Regions from separate parts of the Phyllobacterium sp. UNC302MFCol5.2 genome, predicted to be linked through region 1. Evidence: predicted binding sites of a transcription regulator. Region 1 holds the regulator's gene; the other holds the start of a gene.
The links. Region 1 encodes PhoB, which activates phosphate uptake and scavenging genes when phosphate is short. Its sites were predicted from a motif close to TGTCATNNANCTGTCAT; they were not measured.
Positions count from the first base shown of each region.

Region 2: a site for PhoB is predicted at 4,201-4,217, ahead of BR48_RS0110035 (DUF465 domain-containing protein). Genes of this name have one in related genera too.

Region 1 is NZ_JMLL01000011.1:203,219-209,858, reverse strand. Features, by position in the region: gene pstC (phosphate ABC transporter permease subunit PstC) at 1-1,449, shown strand, start outside; gene pstA (phosphate ABC transporter permease PstA) at 1,446-2,762, shown strand; gene pstB (phosphate ABC transporter ATP-binding protein PstB) at 2,833-3,606, shown strand; gene phoU (phosphate signaling complex protein PhoU) at 3,629-4,354, shown strand; gene phoB (phosphate regulon transcriptional regulator PhoB) at 4,373-5,059, shown strand; gene BR48_RS0112285 (metal/formaldehyde-sensitive transcriptional repressor) at 5,215-5,493, shown strand; gene dmeF (CDF family Co(II)/Ni(II) efflux transporter DmeF) at 5,490-6,431, shown strand; gene arsC (arsenate reductase (glutaredoxin)) at 6,507-6,640, shown strand, end outside.
Region 2 is NZ_JMLL01000010.1:1,657,268-1,663,907, forward strand. Features, by position in the region: gene BR48_RS0110010 (esterase-like activity of phytase family protein) at 1-763, shown strand, start outside; gene BR48_RS0110015 (NAD(P)H-quinone oxidoreductase) at 845-1,849, opposite strand; gene BR48_RS0110020 (DUF1192 domain-containing protein) at 1,945-2,130, shown strand; gene BR48_RS0110025 (MFS transporter) at 2,243-3,499, shown strand; gene BR48_RS0110030 (metalloregulator ArsR/SmtB family transcription factor) at 3,577-3,840, shown strand; gene BR48_RS0110035 (DUF465 domain-containing protein) at 3,959-4,138, opposite strand; gene BR48_RS0110040 (DUF465 domain-containing protein) at 4,365-4,568, shown strand; gene purE (5-(carboxyamino)imidazole ribonucleotide mutase) at 4,673-5,170, shown strand; gene BR48_RS0110050 (5-(carboxyamino)imidazole ribonucleotide synthase) at 5,173-6,246, shown strand; gene ykgO (type B 50S ribosomal protein L36) at 6,412-6,537, shown strand; gene BR48_RS0110060 (hypothetical protein) at 6,600-6,640, shown strand, end outside.

The sequences.
Region 1 (6,640 bases):
TTTGTCATTGTCCTTGCGATCGGCGTTATCGGATACTTCCTTGGGCGCCAGCGCGCTGTCAGCAAGAATGACGGAAGCGTAAAGCCGCACTCCTTGCCGCATTACCATGCATGGTGGGTATTCCTGGCTTCCGCGTTGCCAGCGATCCTGTTCCTGGTCATTTGGGCCGGCGCGACCAATATCTACCTGGAGCGCTCCGCGATTGCCGAACTGCCGGTCCGCACGGCTGACACCGTCATCGCCAGCCAAAGCCTCGAACTCGGCATGGTCAGCGGCATTGCCCGCGGTCTCGGGAAACTGACGGCCGATGAGGTGACAAATCTGCCGCAGACCTTCGCCGAGTTGCGCCCGCTGCTTTCAGCCAAGGGCGTGGCGCTCGCGCCCGACGGTCAGGACTATATGATCCCGATCGCCGTTGAGTGGAACAAGAACACCCAGCGCGCGAATTATATCGGCGGCATCATGGCCCTCCTTCTGGCGGTCGGCGGCGCACTTTATGGCCTGTCCGGCGTTCATGTTCGGGCGAGGGCGCGCAACAATGTCGAGCGCGTCATCCTCGGTGCTCTGCTCGCTGCCTCCACCATCGCCATTCTGACAACCGTCGGCATTATCCTGTCGATGTTGTTCCAGACGCTCACCTTCTTCCAGTCGGTCTCTCCGGCAAGCTTCTTTTTCGGCACCGTATGGGATCCGCGCTTTGCCGCGGCCGGCTCGGGCGGATCGCAAGGCCAGTTCGGACTGATCCCGCTCCTTGCCGGCACACTCTACATCGCTTTCGTCGCCATGCTTTTCGCGGTCCCGGTCGGCCTCTTCGCGGCCATCTACATGGCTGAATATGCGAGCCGCGGCGTGCGCTCCGTCGTCAAGCCGCTGCTCGAAGTGCTCGCCGGCATCCCGACCATCGTCTACGGCTTCTTCGCGCTCGTCACCGTCGGACCGTTCCTGCGCGACCTCAGCGCGGCGCTTTCCGGCGGCTATGCCTTCATCCAGGCGCAGAGCGTGCTCACCGCCGGCATCGTCATGGGCGTCATGCTGATCCCGTTCGTCTCGTCGCTTTCCGACGACATCATCACGGCCGTACCGCAGTCGCTGCGTGACGGATCGCTCGGGCTCGGCTCGACCCGTTCGGAAACGATCCGCCGCGTCGTACTGCCCGCCGCGCTGCCAGGCATTGTCGGCGCGCTGCTCCTGACGGCATCACGCGCCATCGGCGAAACGATGATCGTCGTGCTCGCAGCCGGCGTTGCCGCCAATCTCAACATCAATCCGTTCGAGGCGATGACGACAATCACTGTCAAGATCGTCAACCAGCTGACGGGAGACCTTGAGTTCAATTCGCCGCAAACCCTCGTCGCCTTTGCACTCGGTCTCACGCTCTTCTTCATCACGCTTGGCATGAACATTTTCGCGCTCTACATCGTCCGCAAGTATCGGGAGCAGTACGAATGACCGACATAGCCCTCAATCCCACTGCTGCATCGGCACGTCCCGCCCGGCGAGACATTGGATTAAAGCGCCGCTACGCTGCCGAACGCAGGTTCAAGCTCTATGGCATCGCAGCGATAGCGATCGGCATCTTCTTCCTCATTGCGCTGCTGTTCTCCGTGTTCTCCAACGGCTACACCGCGTTCTGGCAGACCGAGGTCAATCTTGCGATCAATCTCGATCCGAAGATCATCGATCCGGACAATAAGCGTGCCACCGATCCAAACGTGCTTCTGACCGCCAATTATCCGGTTCTCGCCCGCAATGCGCTGGCGGAAAAGCTGGGGGTCGCCCAAACCGACAAGCCCGGCTTGCGCGAACTCGGCAAGCTTTTCTCCGATGGCGTGCGCGGCCAGTTGCGTGAGCTCGTCGTTGCAAATCCTAATCTCATCGGCACTACGCAGAATGTCTGGGTGCTTACGGGCGCCGACATCGACTCCGCGTTCAAGGGCCAGATCGATCTCAGCGTCGACCAGTCGCGCCGCAAGGTTTCGGACAAGCAGGTCGAATGGATGAACAAGCTGAAGGCCGACGGCGCCATGGCCCAGCGATTCAACACCGGTCTCTTCACCTATGGCGCGTCCAGCCGCCCCGAAACTTCGGGTCTCAGCGTCGCCCTCATCGGTTCGCTCTACATGATGCTGATTGTGCTCGGCCTCTCGCTGCCCATCGGCGTTGCCGCTTCGATCTACCTTGAGGAATACGCCAAGAAGAACCGCCTGACTGATATTATCGAGGTCAACATTAATAATCTTGCGGCGGTCCCGTCGATTGTCTTCGGTCTGCTCGGCCTCGCAGTCTTCATCAACTTCCTGCATATGCCGCGCTCGGCATCGCTGGTCGGCGGTCTCGTGCTGACGCTGATGACGCTGCCGACAATCATTATTGCGACGCGCGCCGCGCTGCGTGCCGTACCCCCGTCCATCCGCGCGGCGGCGCTTGGTATTGGCGCGTCGAAGACGCAGATGGTTTTCCATCACGTCCTGCCGCTCGCCGCACCCGGCATTTTGACCGGTACCATCATTGGCCTGGCGCATGCGCTCGGCGAGACCGCGCCGCTGCTTCTGATCGGCATGGTGGCTTTCGTCGCCAATAATCCGGTAACGCCGCTCGATCCTTCGACGGCCTTGCCCGTGCAAATCTACATGTGGGCCAACGAAGCCGAGCGCGCCTTCGTCGAGCGGACGTCCGGTGCTATCATCGTGCTGCTTCTCTTCCTCGCGGTCATGAACATCACGGCCATCCTTCTGCGTCGCCGCTTCGAGCGCCGCTGGTAACTGTTCGAGAGAGGACCTAGTTATGAACCTTATGACGGAACGAAATCTCGAAAAGGCGGTAAACGACAAGATGAGCGCCCAGCCCAACGCAATCAAAATGCAAGGCAAGGATGTCACCGTTCACTATGGCGACAAACAGGCCTTGTTCGGTGTCAGCCTCGACGTGCCGGAAAAGATGGTCACGGCGCTGATCGGCCCTTCGGGCTGCGGCAAGTCGACATTCCTGCGCAGTCTCAACCGCATGAACGACACCATCGAAGGCTGTAAGATCGGCGGCAAGATCACGCTCGATGACGAGGATATCTACAATCCTAAGATCGACGTTGTCGAGCTGCGCGCCCGGGTGGGCATGGTGTTCCAGAAACCCAATCCTTTTCCGAAGTCTATTTTCGAGAACGTCGCCTATGGCCCGCGCATTCACGGGCTCGCGAAGGGTCGCCACGAACTTGATGAAATCGTTGAGAAAAGCCTGCGCCGCGCCAGCCTTTTCGATGAGGTGAAGGATCGCCTGCATGAGGCAGGCACCGGACTTTCCGGCGGCCAGCAGCAGCGCCTGTGCATTGCCCGCGCCATCGCCGTCAGTCCGGAAGTGATCCTCATGGACGAGCCGTGCTCGGCGCTTGATCCGATCGCCACCGCAAAGGTGGAGGAACTGATCGACGAATTGCGCGAAAACTACACCATCGTCATCGTCACCCACTCGATGCAGCAGGCAGCGCGCGTTTCGCAGCGCACGGCCATGTTCCATCTCGGCAATCTTGTCGAGGTCGGCGATACGGAAATGATGTTCACAAGCCCCACCGAGAAGCGCACCCAGGACTATATCACCGGACGCTTCGGCTGACGCAGGAACGAGGACAAAGCACATGACCGAGTTGCAGCACACTGTGCGCTCTTACGATGACGAACTGAAGTTCCTGACGCACAAGATCGCCGAGATGGGTGGTCATGCCGAACGCATGGTCGAACAGGCGGTCGCCGCCATGGTCAATTCCGACAATGCGCTGGCGCAGCGCGTCATCTCGGACGATCTGATCCTCGACGCCGGTCAGCGCGAGATCGATGAAAAGGCCATCACCATCATCGGCAAGCGCCAGCCGATGGCGATCGACCTGCGTGAAGTCATCGGGACGATCCGCATTTCCTCCGATCTCGAGCGTATCGGCGATCTCGGCAAGAACATTGCCAAGCGCGTCGTTGCCGTGACCGATACCCGCCAGACGCTCTCGGTCTACCGCGGCTTGCAGACAATCGCCGAACTTGCCTTGACGCAGCTGAAGGACGTGCTCGACGCCTATGCCACGCGCTCGGTACAGCAGGTGAACATTGTGCGCGAACGCGACGACGAAATCGACGCGCTCTATACGTCGCTGTTCCGCGAATTGCTGACCTACATGATGGAAGATCCGCGCAACATTTCCGCCTGTACGCATCTTTTGTTCTGCGCCAAGAATATCGAGCGCATAGGCGACCACGCCACCAATATTGCCGAGACAGTCTATTACATTGTTACCGGTTCGCAACTGCCGGCGGAACGTCCCAAGGAAGACCAGACACATACTATTATTGTGGATGAAACGACCGAGTCCTAATTCAACTGAAGGCTTGATATGGCAATAGCTCCCAAAATCACCGTTGTGGAGGACGAGGAAGCCCTGAGCGTCCTCCTCCGGTACAATCTTGAAGCTGAAGGCTATGTTGTCGAGACGATCGCACGTGGCGACGAAGCGGAAATTGCGCTGCGCGAGAACGTTCCGGATCTTCTGATCCTCGACTGGATGCTGCCCGGCCTGTCGGGCATCGAACTCTGCCGCCGCCTGCGGGCGCGGCGCGAGACCGAGATCCTGCCAATTATCATGCTCACCGCCCGCGGCGAGGAGAGCGAACGCGTTCGCGGCCTTTCGACCGGTGCCGACGATTACATGGTCAAGCCGTTTTCGACGCCTGAACTACTGGCGCGCATCAAGTCCATGCTCCGCCGCGTCAATCCGAGCCTGCTTTCGCACGTGCTGAGCTTCGGCGATCTCAAGCTCGACCGCGAACAGCACCGCGTTTTCCGCAAGGAGCGCGAGCTGAAACTTGGCCCGACGGAGTTCCGGCTGCTTGAATTCCTCATGCAATCACCCGGACGGGTCTTTTCGCGCGGCCAGCTGCTGGATAATGTCTGGGGTGCGGACATCTATGTCGATGATCGCACCGTTGACGTCCACGTTGGTCGCCTGCGCAAGGCGATCAATATCGGACGTTCGATAGATCCGATTCGCACGGTACGTGGCGCCGGCTATTCGTTCGGCTGATCCCTAATTATTCCGGTTCTGATAAGGGCGTCGCATCAGCGCTAGATGGCTGATGCGGCGCCTTTTGGTATTTTGCAGTCCGCCGACAATGCCTTGCTCAAAGTCTCCACAGCCTGGCTTGAAATTCACGCAAATATAGGGTAGGGGACTATATTATGTCTCATGCCACCAAGGAAAAATCAAAACTGATCGCAAGGATCCGTCGCCTCAAGGGGCAGATGGAGGCCGTCGAGCGGGCGCTCGAAGCCGAAATGCCGTGCGGCGACATTCTAAACCTGGTGGCGTCGGTGCGCGGCGCCGTAAACGGCCTGATGGGTGAACTCGTCGAGGATCATATTCGCATGCACGTCGTCGATCCCGGCACCGAGACGGACAGGGAACGCGCCAAGGGCGCCGCGGATCTCATCGACGTTGTAAGGATGTATCTGAAATGAGCCACGATCACGCGATCCATTTGCCTCAAGGCACGCATGCCCATGTGTTTCTGGGTGACGATCACGAGCGCAACGAACGACGCACCTGGTTTGTGATCGCGCTGACCGCGACGATGATGGTTGCGGAGATCGTGGCGGGAACGGTTTTCGGTTCGATGGCGCTTGTCGCCGATGGCTGGCATATGTCGACACATACTGCCGCGATGTTGATCGCGGCGTTGGCCTATCTCTATGCAAGGAAGAATGCCAGCAATCCGCGTTTCACCTTCGGCACGGGAAAATTTGGCGATCTCGCAGGTTTTGCCAGCGCTGTGATCCTCGCGCTTATTGCACTGCTGATCGGCTGGGAGAGTTTCCTACGCCTTGCCAACCCGATCTCGATCAGTTTTCCGCAGGCGATCTCCGTTGCCGTGCTTGGCCTTGCCGTCAACCTTGTTTGTGCCTGGCTCTTGCGCGACGACCATAGCCATCATCACCACGGTCACCATGGCGATAACCATCATCACCACGGTCACGATCATAATTTGCGTGCCGCCTATCTGCACGTTCTTGCCGATGCGCTGACGTCCGTCCTCGCCATCATCGCCCTTCTCGCGGGCAGCATTTACGGCTGGCTTTGGCTCGATCCGGCCATGGGAATTGTCGGTGCTCTTGTTATCGCCAGATGGTCATGGGGTCTCATCCGCGATGCGGGCGGCGTGTTGCTCGACTATGTCCCTCAGGGTGAAGACCTGCCTGATGAAATACGTGGCGCCATCGAAAAGGAGGGCGACGTGATTACCGACCTGCACGTCTGGCAGCTTGGCCCGGGGCATCACGGTGCCATTGTTTCGCTTTTGAGCGACGATCCGAAAGCGCCGTCGTCCTATCGTGCCAAACTCGCACATATCCATGAGTTGTCGCATGTGACCGTTGAGGTAGAGCCGAAGGCCGCGTAAATTTCGATTCGGGTGTGTCACACGCTTTGAAGACCCCACGTGCGACGAACGTTCGAATAGCCGGGAGCCCATGTGATGACCGTCACGATTTACCACAACCCGAAATGCGGTACCTCGCGTAATACCCTCGCCATGATCCGCAATGCAGGGATCGAGCCGGTGATCGTGGAATATCTCAAGACGCCGCCGAGCCGGGAAACCCTGAAGGA
Region 2 (6,640 bases), on a different contig from region 1:
CACCATCGATGCCAAACAGGCGCCGGCGAAAATCACCGAGGCGCTCACTGTCAAGCGCGGCGGACAGGCGGCGCAGAAGCTCGATATCGAAGGCATCACCACGGACGGTCAGGGTGGCTTCTGGCTCGCCAACGAAGGCGACCAGGCAAAGCTCGTCCCGCATGCGATCCTCAACGTGAACGACAAGGGCGAGATCAAGAAGGAAATCGCCCTTCCGGAAGAACTGCTTCCGAACCAGACGCGTTTTGGCCTTGAAGGCATAACCCGCGTTGGTGAAGGCGATGATGCGGTTCTGTGGATGGCGATTCAGCGCGAGTGGAAGGATGACGAGAAGGGTTTCGTCAAGCTCCTTGCCTATAACGTCAAGGACAAGAGCTGGAGCGCGGTCTCCTATCCGCTCGACAAGACGGAAAATGGCTGGGTCGGCCTCTCGGAGATCACCGCCCATGACGGTCAGCTCTATATCATCGAGCGTGACAACCAGATCGGCCAGAAGGCCGCGGTGAAGCGGCTCTATCGCATCGCGCTCGACGATTTGAAGCCGGCCAAGATCGGCGACAAGCTTCCGGTCGTGACCAAGGTGCTTGCCCACGACTTCATGGACGATCTGAAAGCTTCGAATGGTTATGTCGTCGAGAAGCTTGAAGGTTTCACCATCGATTCCGATGGCAACGGCTATGCCGTTACCGACAATGACGGTGTCGATGGCTCCTCCGGCGAAACCCTGTTTTTCAGCGTCGGCAAGGTGCAGGCGACCAACTGATAACGGGTAGCGATAGACCGGGCCGCAGCCTTACACCTGCGGCCCTATCGCGTTTCTATGTAAACAATAAGAGTTCGTCGTTTAACCGACGTCGAGCACGATCTTGCCGATGTGATGGCCGTCTTCCATGCGCTCATGCGCCCGCCAAGCCTCGTGCAGCGGATAGACCATGTCGATCACCGGCGCAACGCGGCGCTCGACCAGCAGCGGCCAGACCTTGGTCTCAAGCGCCCTTGCGATACCCGCCTTGAACTCCACGGGCCTGTTGCGCAAGGTTGATCCTGTATGCGTGAGACGTTTCACCATCAGTTTGGAAATGTCGCTCGTCGCCTTGGCACCGTGCAGAAAGGCGATTTGCACAATCCGCCCGTCAAGCGCGGCGGCTTCGTAGTTGCGCTCGATGTAATCACCGCCGACCATATCGAGGATGAGATTTGCACCCTTGCCCTCGGTCGCATCCTTGACCGCCTTGACGAAATCTTCCTCGCGATAGTTGATGGCATGGCTGGCGGCGAGCTTGAGGCAGGCCTCGCGCTTCTCCTGCGAGCCGACAGTGGTCATGACCGAGGCGCCGAACGCGTGTGCGAGCTGAATGGCTGTCGTGCCGATGCCGGAGGAGCCGCCATGCACGAGGAACGTTTCGCCTTCCTTCAGCGCGCCGCGTTGGAACACATTGTGCCAGACCGTGAAGTACGTCTCCGGAATGGCGGCCGCCTCGATATAGCCGTAGCCGGCCGGGATCGGCAGCGCGTTGGTTTCGTGCACGCTGCAAAACTCGGCGTAACCGCCGCCGGCAACGAGCGCGGTCACCCGTTCCCCTATTCGAAAGCGGGTAACATTTGCGCCCACAGCGACGATATCTCCGGCAATCTCAAGCCCCGGAATATCGGAAGCGCCGGCCGGAGGCGGGTAGTGACCCTGCCTTTGCAACACGTCCGGACGGTTCACGCCTGCGGCCTTGACCTCGATCAACAACTCGCCCGGACCTGGCTCGGGGACGCCGCGTTTTCCTGCCTTCAGCACCAACGGCCCCCCTGGCTGGGTGATCTCGATTGCCGTCATGGTTGTCGGAATTTTTTCGGCCATGGAGCTGTTCCCTTCGATCGATTCGCCAGAATGATTTGCAATTCCAAGTGGTTGGGCTGTATCTTCGTATATTAGAGCTTATCTTGGAGGAAATGATGTCAGTTTTCGACGAAGAGCCAAGACGCAAGGTCGTTCATGATATAGGGCAGGATTTGTCGCTGCTGTCGGTTTCCGAACTTGACGAGCGGATAGCCCTGCTGCGGACTGAAATCACACGCCTTGAAGAAGAACGTTCCCGCAAGGGCAACAGCAAGGTCGCGGCCGAAGCGCTCTTCCGCTAAGTTTTGATAGTCTCCGGGGTAACGAAACAGGGATGCCATGAAGTTACCCTATTGCTCCATGAAACGAACCCGGTGCCGGCGGAGTTAGCGAGTCGGTTCCTCCCTCATTCTCATGCAAGGTCTTGCCGTGTTTCGTTCGTTCATCCAGGTCTTCGCGCTTCTTTGCGGTACATCGTTTCTTGTCATGGCGTCCGGCCTGCACGGCTTGCTCCTGCCACTGCGCGGCGGTGCTGAAGGCTTCTCGACGACCTCGCTCGGCCTCCTAGGGACGGCCTGGGCAGGGGGCTTCATCACCTCCTGCCTGCTTGCGCCCCGCCTGGTGCGGCGGGTGGGCCATGTGCGGGCCTTCAGCGCCTTTGCCGCGATCGCGGCAATTGTTGCGCTGTTCACCGGGATTCTTGTCGAACCGATAGCGTGGATCGCCCTGCGCGCCCTGACCGGCTTTGCCATGGCGGGTTCCTACATGGTTATCGAGAGCTGGCTGAACGAGCGGGCGACGAACGCCAATCGCGGCCAGATTTTCGGCCTCTACATGGTGGTCAACTTCGCTTCCATCACGGTAGGCCAGATGATGATCGGCTTTGGCGACGTGCGCTCGGGGACGTTCTTCATGCTGACCGGCATCCTCTTCTGCCTCGCACTGATACCAACCGCCATTTCGACCGCCAGCAGTCCGAAACCGCTGACGGAAGTCCAGCTTGATCTCAGGGCCCTCTACCGCAATTCGCCCGTGGCTTTTCTGGGCTGTATCCTCATTGGCGTGGCCAACGGCGCGTTCGGTACGCTCGGTGCGGTCTATGGCGCCTCCACGGGCATTTCGACAACCGAGATCGCCTTGATGATGAGCGCGTCGGTTATGGGCGGCGCGCTGATGCAGATCCCCGTCGGCCGCATGTCCGACCGCACCGACCGGCGCTACGTCCTTGCGATCGTTGGCGGTGCAGCTGCGGTGATCGGCCTTCTGATCTTCCTCATCTCCCCGCATAATGCCTATGTTATCCTGATCATGACGGCGATCTATGGCGGGCTCGCCTATGCGCTCTATCCCGTCGCGGTCGCCCATGCCAATGACTTTGCCGACTCGGCAAATTTCGTCAAAGTCACGAGCGGCCTGCTGCTGCTCTACGGATTTGGCACGATGCTTGGTCCCATCCTCGGCGCCCTTGCCATGGAGAGCATTTCGCCATCTGCGCTCTTCGGCGTCACAGCGCTCGCGCATGTTCTGATCATGACCCATGCGATCATCCGCTCGCGCATGCGCGCGCCCGTGCCGATAGAGCTCAGGGACAATTTCAAAACTGCCGGCGCCGAGCGGGTAACGCCGGAAAGCGTGCGGCTTGACCCGCGCGCCGAAAACCCGGCGGAATAGGCGTTTGCGGACCTCTGGAGGTTCGCTCGACAACGAAATCCGTTGACAATGCGCTTCGTTTAAACCGACTATTCTACATGGTCGAGACGGATGCCTTTACAGCCATTTCAGATCCCAACCGCCGTTACCTCCTTGAGGAACTTCGCCGCGGGCCAAAAACCGTGAACGAGCTTGCGCTCGGGCTGCCGATCTCGCGGCCAGCGGTTTCCCAGCACCTGAAAGCGCTGCTTGATGCGCGCCTCGTCAAGGTGAAATCGGAGGGCACGCGCCGCATCTACGCCGTCGATGACAGCGGTTTCTTTCACTTGAATTTATGGCTCGACCAATTCTGGAGCGGGTGAGACGATTCTCATGGCGGGCAAAGAAAAACCCGGTCCCTGCGTGAAGCGGGGACCGGGCTCTTTTATCGCTGCCATCGCGGCGCTGGGTAGCTGCCGGATGGAATTTCGTGGGACCTTCCTAGTGGTGGGTGACGGCTAATTTCAGCCTTTCGATCTGTTCTTTCAGCATAAGCTTGCGACGCTTCAAATCGCTTATCATCAGGTCGTCGGAGGCGGGACTTAACAACGCATCAGCAATCTGCTTTTCAAGCGCTCCATGCTTACGTTCAAGCGTTTCAAGATGAGACTCAATGGCCATCCGGCTTCTCCCTTGGTTTGTTGCCCAACTCGTACGTGCTCCACTTGCCGCGCGGCAAGTATGTGACAGAGCCGTGACAGTCTGCCACCACTTTAAGCAATTGTCGAATTTGTTTCGTAGGATTTTCTTGTGGTGTAAAATGTGATATGGCGACGTGCTGGCGAGGACAGAATTGCCTGCAACCAGTCACTAGCTTCTATTACAGCGAAATATCGGGAATCACTGCATGTCCGATCAGGATCAGGCTGACATTCGATTGGCAGTCGCAAGATTGAAACAAGAACACATGGACTTCGATGCCGCCATACAAGCAATGATCCAGGTGGGCTGCGACCAGCTTCGCATCCAGCGCATGAAGAAGAAGAAGCTCATCATCAAAGACAAGCTCATCGAACTCGAAGACAAGATCACTCCCGATATAATTGCCTGATTTCAAGAACGGCAGGCACCTGTCCGCGAGTTAACTTGCGGGGGACAACCTTTTCCTTTAATCCGACCTACTCCCACACCGCCTCGTATTTCAGAGGATGCTCAATGCCAGATAAATGCGCTGACGTCGCAATCATCATGGGAAGCCAGTCCGACTGGGCCACCATGCGTCACGCCGCCGAAACGCTCGATGCGCTCGGCATTTCCCATGACGACCGGATCGTCTCGGCACACAGGACACCGGACCGTCTCGTCGCCTTTGCCAAAGGCGCGCGCGAGGATGGTTTCAAGGTCATTATTGCAGGCGCCGGCGGCGCTGCACATCTTCCCGGGATGGCAGCCTCGATGACTGCTTTGCCCGTGTTTGGCGTTCCGGTCGAATCGAAGGCCCTGTCGGGGCAGGATTCGCTGCTGTCGATCGTGCAGATGCCTGCAGGTATCCCGGTCGGGACATTGGCGATCGGGCGGGCTGGCGCCGTCAATGCAGCATTGCTGGCCGCGGCGGTTCTGGCACTGAACGATACAGCACTTGCGGTACGATTGGATGAATTCCGGCAGGCGCAAAGCGACAAGGTTGCTCTGCGGCCTTCTGACGAGGCATGAGCATGATATCTCCAGGTTCGACAATAGGCATTATCGGGGGCGGGCAGCTTGGGCGCATGCTGGCGATGGCGGCGGCGCGGCTTGGCTACCGGACGGTGATCCTGGAACCCCAGGCCGATTGTCCCGCAGGTCAGGTCGCCAACCAGCATATCCTCGCGGCCTATGACGAGCCGAATGCGCTCGAACAGCTCGCCGAGGTCAGCGATGTCATTACCTACGAATTCGAGAATGTGCCGGTCGATGCAGCGGAAACGCTGAACGAGACGAAAAGTGTGTTTCCCCCGCCCGAGGCGCTCAAGGTTTCGCAGGACCGCGTGGCGGAAAAGCGCTTCCTTGCCAAGGTCGGCATTCCGACGGCGCAATGGCGCATCGTCGAAAGCGAAGGCGATCTCGAAGCCGCCCTGCTGGCATTCGATGGCAAGGGCATATTGAAGACACGGCGCTTCGGCTATGACGGCAAGGGCCAGGTCAAGTTCACCGGAGCCAAGGGCGAGAGTGCGAAGGCCGGCTACGCGGCAATCGGCGCGGTACCCGCCATCCTCGAGGCGATGGTCGATTTCACGCGTGAAATCTCGGTAATCGCCGCGCGCGATCAGGAAGGCAATATCAAGGTCTACGACATCGCCGAGAACGTACATAAAGACGGCATTCTCGCGACGTCGACCGTCCCTGTATCGGTCTCATCCACCATGGCCGGGCTCGCTGCCGATGCCGCGCGCAAGCTGCTGGAAGGCCTGAATTACGTCGGCGTCGTCGGCGTCGAGTTCTTCGTTCTTGCCAACGGCACGCTGCTCGCCAATGAATTTGCCCCGCGCGTGCACAATTCCGGCCATTGGACGGAGGCTGCCTGTGCCGTCTCGCAATTTGAACAGCATATCCGCGCCATCGCCGGCTTGCCGCTCGGCGATACAAGGCGGCATTCCGACTGCGTGATGGAAAATCTGATCGGTGACGATATCGACAAAGTGCCGGAACTCCTCAAGGAGCCCGGTGCAGTCGTGCACGTTTACGGCAAGGCGGAAGCGCGCCCCGGCCGCAAGATGGGCCATGTCACGCGCATCAGCAAAAGACTTTAGCTGGACAAATAAGCGATTGAGCGCGGAATCATGCGATGAATCGCCAGCGGGGAGTTGACATTCGGGGTAATCATTGGCTATTTCCCGGCCACGTGTTTCCGGCGCGCTGCTCAGGCGCGCTTTTTATTGGTGCCCGGTTTCGGGCGTAAAGATACCGGTGCTGAAATGAAGATCAAGAACTCGCTCAAGGCTCTCAAGGCCCGTCATCGTGACAATCAGCTGGTCCGTCGCAAGGGCCGCATCTACATCATCAACAAGACTGCTCCGCGTTTCAAAGCGCGCCAGGGCTGATCGTCCGCGACTCACGCTTATTTGCATTTGACGTTTCGCTGATACGGATTACGATCCGTCTCATGCGGAGCGTCTTTGCGTTTTCAGTCGTAACTTCACTGGC